DNA from 2 places in the Paenibacillus sp. fava2 genome. Region 1 is predicted to be linked to the other one. Evidence: riboswitches for the same ligand, from Rfam matches in the RefSeq annotation. Region 1 holds a riboswitch; the other holds the start of a gene.
What was found. Region 1 has a riboswitch for thiamine pyrophosphate ahead of AC4G46_RS10830 (thiamine phosphate synthase). Riboswitches for the same ligand answer to the same signal wherever they lie in the genome.
Positions count from the first base shown of each region.

Region 1 (3,784 bases):
TTCATGGTTTACAGACGTATTATTTAATTGAAGAATCGGGAAATAGCTCCGGGGGCTGCGGCTGCCGGGGCTATTTGTGTTTGCGTACATATAGAGACTCTACCTATAGTGACTCATCGTCCCGATTACTATTTCAGCAGGAATGCAGAACCGGCTCCCGATTTAACTAATCCTAATATTCTGATGCTGCCAAAATTATTGCTTTAAAATCCGCCGGCGAACAGTCATGTCAGCTCCGCCAGAGACAACACGCCGCTCCGTTCAAATTCAGCCAAAATTCCCGCAGGCAACAGCTCCTGAAGCTCGGTCCGGGTACACCATTTATAGGCAGCATGCTCCTCAGAGAGCTGCACGGCATTGTCTCCGCTCCTGCAGAGGTAAGTGATAATCACAACCTGTCTGCCGGGATCGGTCAGAAAGGAGGCAGCATACAAAACCTCCCCTACAGTGACTTTAAGCCCTGTCTCCTCGGCGATCTCCCGCTCCAGCGCAGCCTCAAGCCCTTCTCCGAATTCAATTTTGCCTCCCGGGCATTCCCAGCTTCCCGCTCCGATCACATCAGCCGCAGCACGCTGGACAATCAGGATTGTTCCCTGATGCAGAACGACACCCTTGACAGCTACGATAATGCTCCGTGAATTTCTGGTCATGACTCATGCGCCTCCTTATTACTCTTTCTTGCGTCAGTTCTTTATACATCCTGATTCATTATATCCGCAGATCGGGCAGGCAAGGACTGAATTTTTTGTTTGGCGGGCTTTTAACTGTGGTAAGTAACATAGCGTAAGCGAAAAAGCGCCTAAAGACCAGCGCATAAACCAGCTATCCTTAGCCATCCTAAGACGATGAACATCTTCGAAAAGTGTGAAAGCGAAAGGAGAAATGGATCATGCCAGACAATCAGCAAACGAAGAAAACAATGCCTCCGCAGGTACAGGACCAGCAGCCCGGAATCGAGAGTGAAATGAATCCGCTACCAGAGTTTGAAACCTCTGCTTACAAAGCGGCAGGCAAGCTGCTCGGGAAGGCAGCGCTTATTACAGGGGGAGACAGCGGCATCGGCCGGGCGGTGGCGGTACATTTTGCCAAAGAGGGTGCCGACGTTGTCATTTCCTATCTGAATGAACACAGTGACGCTGAAGAAACGAAACGCCAGGTGGAGCAGGAAGGGCGCAAATGTATACTGGTTGCCGGAGATATCGGTGTCGAAGCTTTCTGCCAGGATCTGATCAACAAGACGGTGGAGGGGCTCGGCAAGCTGGATATCTTGATCAACAATGCGGCCGAGCAGCATCCGCAGGATAAAATTGAAGACATTACTTCTGAACAGCTGGAGCGGACGTTCCGTACGAATATATTCTCGATGTTCTATCTGACCAAAGCGGCCATGCCGCATCTGAAAAAAGGATCAACAATCATTAATACAACTTCGATTACAGCCTACCGCGGAAACCCGCAGCTGCTGGATTACTCGTCTACCAAAGGTGCGATTCTCAGCTTCACCCGCTCGCTGTCGATGAATCTGGCCGAAAAAGGCATCCGGGTTAACGCGGTAGCTCCAGGTCCAATCTGGACGCCGCTCATTCCTTCAACCTTTGATGCGAAGAAGGTCAGCGAGTTCGGCGGCACACAGCCGATGAAACGTCCCGGACAGCCCGAGGAGCTTGCGCCTGCCTATGTATATCTGGCTTCCAGTGACTCTTCTTATGTCAGCGGCCAGGTCATTCACGTAAACGGCGGCGAGATTATTAACGGCTGATATTTTAAACTGGATTTTCCATGTAAAATAGTGTTATTATATACGACGTTAGCAACAGCATATGAACTGTCACTAGGGGTGCCGCAAGGCTGAGACGAACTTTGGTTCGGACCCTTTGAACCTGATCTGGTTTATACCAGCGTAGGAAAGTGGATGAACGTTGTATTGCAGCGCAAATGGTCCGGAAACCCGGCTGTTTTCTGTATACTATTTTTAACCGCCTCCTTGCTGGGGGCGGTTTTTTTGCGTATTTCTGTGCAGATGAAATCAGAAGGAAAGGGAGGTGGCCGAAAGTGGCCGAAATACATCTGCTCTCGGACGGGAAGCTAGATGCGGACCAGTTCGCTGTCCTTGCAGCTGCTGTTCATCCGCAGCTTGACTATATACATATACGTGAAAAAAGGCTATCTGCGCGGGAGGTGCTTAATATGACTTTGGTCCTGCTGCGTGCGGGTGTACCTGCCGCCAAGCTGATCATTAATGACCGGCTGGATGTTGCAATGGCTACCGGAGCTGCAGGGGTGCAGCTTGCCTGGAACAGTCTTCCGGTCTCTGCCGCCCGGCTGGCAGCGGGCGCTTCCCTGCGGCTTGGCGCATCGGTGCACTCCCTTGCAGAGATCATGGAAGCAGGGTGCCAGGGCGCAGACTTTTGCCTGTTTGGACATGTGTTTCCTTCAGTCTGCAAACCCGGCCGGAAGGAGCGCGGTTTGACTCTGCTGCAAGAGGCAGTGCTAACCGGAAGTGTTCCAGTCATTGCACTCGGGGGCATCACACCGGACAATACACCGCAAGTGCTGCAGACCGGTGCAGGGGGAATAGCGGTGATGTCCGGCATATGCAGTGCGGATGATCCGCTCTCTGCTGCACAAGCCTACAGAAACGCAGTGATGAGGGCTGCTGCCAAAGGAGGTGACACAGCATGAATCTGATCGTTAACGGCAAGGCGGAAATATACCAGGAGGACTGCCGGACCGTGGCGGATTTGCTTAATCTGCCTGCATGGAACAGGAGACTGGTTATTGTGGAGCTGAACGGCGAAATTGTTGCCAGGGAGGACTATACTACGGCTCTGTTGGGCGATGGAGACCGGATTGAGGTCGTGCATTTTGTGGGAGGAGGCTGAATTAAGCGTTATTAACGCAGCCGGATTCCGGAGTCCCCGCAAAGCACCTGGGTCAGCTTCATGTTAAGGCACCGCTTTCGGGAGTTATTTCGCCAGGGTTACAAATATAAATGCAGGGGGCGTATCAGATGTCAGATCCATTAATAATTGGAGGCCGATCCTTAACGAGCAGATTGTTTATCGGAACCGGTAAATACAGCCGCAATACCCTTATTCCGGAGGTAGTGGAGGCTTCGGGCTCACAGGTCATTACAGTTGCGCTCCGCCGCGTAGACCCGGGCAGCAATGATAATATCATCAGCCATATCCCAAGCAGTATGACTCTGCTTCCCAATACCTCCGGCGCACGCACCGCAGAGGAAGCTGTCCGGATTGCCAGATTGGCCAAGGCTTCGGGTCTTGGCAACTGGGTCAAAATTGAAGTAATCAATGATCAGAAATACCTGCTGCCCGACAATGCGGAAACGATCCGTGCCACAGAAATTCTGGCCTCCGAAGGCTTTGTGGTGCTCCCCTATATGAGCCCTGATCTGTCAGCAGCCCTTCACATGAAAGAAGCGGGAGCTGCGGCAGTCATGCCGCTTGGATCGCCTATAGGCACTAACCGGGGGTTGAGAACCCGGGAGCTGCTGCGTATTCTGATTTCGGAGGTTGATCTTCCGGTCATTGTAGATGCCGGAATCGGCCGGCCGTCTGAAGCAGCGGAAGCGATGGAGCTGGGCGCTGCGGCTGTGCTGCTGAATACGGCCATCGCTACGGCACACAATCCGTTGCTGATGGCCTCGGCATTCCGTGATGCCGTAGCTGCAGGCCGGAAGGCTTACCTGGCGGGACTTGGGCCCGTAGAGGAGACAGCATCGGCGTCTTCGCCATTGACGGGTTTTCTAGGCTGACAGTGACAG
Region 1 is NZ_CM177755.1:2,555,206-2,558,989, forward strand. It holds gene AC4G46_RS10815 (hypothetical protein) at 1-27, shown strand, start outside; gene AC4G46_RS10820 (NUDIX hydrolase) at 225-650, opposite strand; gene AC4G46_RS10825 (SDR family oxidoreductase) at 890-1,759, shown strand; TPP riboswitch at 1,824-1,924, shown strand; gene AC4G46_RS10830 (thiamine phosphate synthase) at 2,053-2,682, shown strand; gene thiS (sulfur carrier protein ThiS) at 2,679-2,882, shown strand; gene AC4G46_RS10840 (thiazole synthase) at 3,011-3,775, shown strand.

Region 2 (3,784 bases), 2.1 Mb from region 1:
AGTGTACCCCCTTCATTCACATTGAATCCGGGACAAATCCATGAACAGATCCCGCTGTGAGGGTATGGCTTAGCGTTGCTGCCTGCCGGTTAGGGTAATACTACACCATACTGATATTCTGAAAAATAAGGTGGAACCTGTGTATGACTAAGCTTTTGGCTGAATCCCCCGAACCGGTGTTACATACTGCGCTGCTGCAGTTTATTTTTCCTTTCTCCATTCAAAACGGTGAGGATGACAAGCTGATCCGGCAGCTTAAGCAGGACGGCTTCACGCGCTTTTTTCTGGACAACAAAGAGCTTGAGGATGCCTATTACGGAGAAGGATACTGTGTGTCGCATGAAAAAATGGAGCGCAGCTACCTTCCCTTCGCAGCCCATGTGCTGTTTCCGCGTGAAAAGGATAAGGATTCCTTCCGTCGCTTCTCCAAGGTTAACAATCTGGCGAGCACGCTTAATATGCCCGGCCGGTCCATTCCCTTCCGGATACTCTCGACAGATATTTTTCTCTGTCCGTTTCAGGTTGGCTTTCTGACTATCCGGACCCGGCTTGAGGATACTCCGCTCCCGTACAGTGTGGCGCTGGAATTCGCCGACCGCTTCCGCACGCTGGAGGATGCCACTCTTGAGGATAAAGGAACCTCTATCCAATGTGGCCGGAAGTCCTTTGAACTGGTGGAGGATTTTCTATTTGAAAATCTTGTGCCCAGCCTGAGGCCGTTTCTGGACCAGTCGGAGCTTGACGGGGCTTATTTTGAGACGCTGCCCTTTTTTGTCGATGAAAGAATGATGGTTCAGGCCTTTTACGGCTTTGTTCCTGACGATGACGAAGATGAGCTGGATATCGGACTGAGATTCCGTGCCTCCCAGCTGGACGGGCTGGACGGAGACGGCAGTCCTTATATGAGTGCAAGCGACCCGGACTATATCAGAGACTATTGCCAGGAGCATTCCTACAACCGCTGGGGGCCGGACAGCTATTATATGACCAATGAGCAGACCTTCTGCTGCCTCAGCAGAGCCAAGCCCGAAATCGCCACCAAGCTGATCAACCAGATGTACGGCGAATATTATTACGGGCTGCTGCTTAGTATTTTTCATAAAATCGTTCTGCTGAAGCTGTCCAATCTGCACTCCCGTCTGCGCATCAACCGTGACTACGATGAAATTGAAAATCTGATCTTCCTGATCAATAAATTTTCGGCCAAATTCTACTTTATGGAGCTGATTTCGCAGTCGCAGGGCCGGGAGATTTTTTTCCAGCTGCGAAAGGTTTACGGCAATGATGCCTTATTCGACGAAGTGAAGATGACGCTGGATGACCTGTTCCAGTACCAGGACAAGTTTCAGGCCAAACGCCGGGATACGCTGCTGATGATCCTTACCGTGTTCACGGTGGTCAGCGGCATTTACGGAATGAATCAGGTCATTGAGGACCTGAAGGCCCCGATTGACTGGAGCAAAATGACGGGCTATTCCCCATTTGAATATCTGGCGCTCTTCCTTACGTTTACAGGGATTGCCGTCAGCATCCTCCTGACATTGAAAGAGCTGTGGAACGGGATCCGCAGCCGCCGCAGAAAGCGGTATTACTCCAGGGAGTAGGGAGATTGCTACTGGACAACCCCCGGCGGGGCGTCTATAATACACCGTAGAATAAGCAATACCCGATAAACTTCATAGAACCAGGGGGGCTGGAATTGGCCGGCTGAGAGTGTATCCCTTTAAGATACTGACCCTTATACCTGATCTGGATAATGCCAGCGTAGGAATTCATAACTGCTTCCCGGTCCCCCGCGGCCGGAGCCTGCAACCTTGCGCAAATGACTGGCGTCCCGATCTTCGGGGCGCTTTTTTGCATATCAGATTTAGAAACTGGAAGACTAGGGATTGCTGGAAGGAGTGAACCAAGCGAAATGGGAATCAAAAAAGGCAAACTGCTCTCTCTCGCCTGCATTCTGAGTCTGGCGATTGCCGGATGCGGCAGCAACAACGGAGCAAACGGAACAAACGGCGGTAACGGAGGTAATGCCTCCCCGGCACCGGCTGCGGAAGCAACTGCTGCGGCGCCGGCAGCACTGACGAAGATCAAGGTTGCGCTCGACTGGACGCCGAACACCAACCACACCGGCCTGTACGCGGCCAAGGAGCTGGGCTATTACGAGGAAGAGGGCCTTGATGTGGAGATTGTCCAGCCGGGAGCGGCCGGAGCCGATACAATGGTGACCTCGGGCGAGGCCGCGTTTGGCGTCAGTGCCCAGGAGGCGTTGACGCTGGCCCGTCTGCAGGGTGTGCCGCTTGTATCCATTGCCGCCGTCATTCAGCATAATACCTCCGGATTTGCTGCACCGAAGGACCGCAACATCACATCACCCAAGGATTTTGAAGGCAAGACCTACGGAGGCTGGGGCTCACCGGCTGAAGAGGCAGCCATGAAAGCCATCATGGACCCGGAAGGCGGCGATGTGAAGAAGGTGAAGCTGGTGAATATCGGGGAAGCCGACTATTTTACCGCCGTGAAGCGCGATATTGACTTTGCCTGGATCTTCTACGCCTGGACCGGTATTGAAGCCGAGCTGCGCGGGGAGCCGCTGGATATGCTCTACCTCAAGGATTACGCGCCGCAGCTTGACTACTACACCCCTATTCTTACAACCAGCGAAAACGTTATTGCCGAGCAGCCCGAGCTGGTGAAGGCGTTCCTAAAAGCCACGTCGAAAGGATATCAGTACGCCATCGACCAGCCGGAGGAAGCCGCCGCCATCCTGACCAAGGCTGTGCCTGATCTTGATCCTGAGCTTGTCCTGGCCAGCCAGAAATGGCTGAGCCCGAAATATACGGACGATGCTGCCCGCTGGGGTGAGCAAAAGGCTGAAGTCTGGCAGAACTATTCCGACTGGATGTACGGCCTGAAGCTGCTGGATCAGCCGCTGGATGTGGACAGCACATTCACCAACGAATTTTTGCCTGCAGAGTAAGCACAGCTTAATTTGAAGAAGCAAACAGATGATCTAATACACTGAGAGGATTGATTATTGTGGCAAATACACTGCTTAGCATTCAGGTTATTCCTAAGACACCAAACGGTGAGGACTCCATTCCTTACGTAGACAAAGCGATTGAAGTGATTCAGCAATCCGGCGTGAAGCACCAGGTGAACCCGCTGGAAACAACCATGGAGGGCGAGATCACCGAGCTGCTGGAGGTTGTCCGCCAGATGCATGAGGCGCTGGTTACAGCCGGCAGCCCTAGCGTCATTTCCCAGATCAAAATCGCCCACAATCCAAACGGCATCAGCATGGACAAGCTGACGGAGAAATACCGGTGAGACCGTACTTCAAGCAGATTTGGCCGCCCTTAGTGGCGGTCGTCTTGTTTATAGGGATCTGGCAGCTGTCCGTATCCGTATTCGGGATTGAGGCCTGGATTCTTCCTGGACCAGGGGCGATTGCCCGGACTTCTGCAGATAATGCCGCCAGCATCTGGTCGCATACCGCAGCTACTCTGCGCCTTACCCTGATCGGCTTCCCGATCGGCACAGGCACCGGTCTGATTGTAGCCCTGCTGCTGCATCTGCTGCCCTGGCTGAAGCGGGCGCTGTATCCGCTGCTGATTCTCAGCCAGAATGTGCCATCGATCGCACTCGCGCCGCTGCTGGTCATCTGGTTCGGCTTCGGCCTGCTGCCCAAGATTGTACTGATCACGCTTGTCTGCTTCTTCCCGGTGGCAGTCGCCGCTATGGGGGGACTTGCGCAAAGCGACCGTACGATGATGAACTATATGAA
Region 2 is NZ_CM177755.1:409,631-413,414, reverse strand. It holds gene AC4G46_RS01855 (hypothetical protein) at 144-1,604, shown strand; TPP riboswitch at 1,677-1,786, shown strand; gene AC4G46_RS01850 (ABC transporter substrate-binding protein) at 1,916-2,977, shown strand; gene AC4G46_RS01845 (thiamine-binding protein) at 3,037-3,327, shown strand; gene AC4G46_RS01840 (ABC transporter permease) at 3,324-3,784, shown strand, end outside.
Region 2: another riboswitch for thiamine pyrophosphate. It lies ahead of AC4G46_RS01850 (ABC transporter substrate-binding protein); the one in region 1 lies ahead of AC4G46_RS10830 (thiamine phosphate synthase).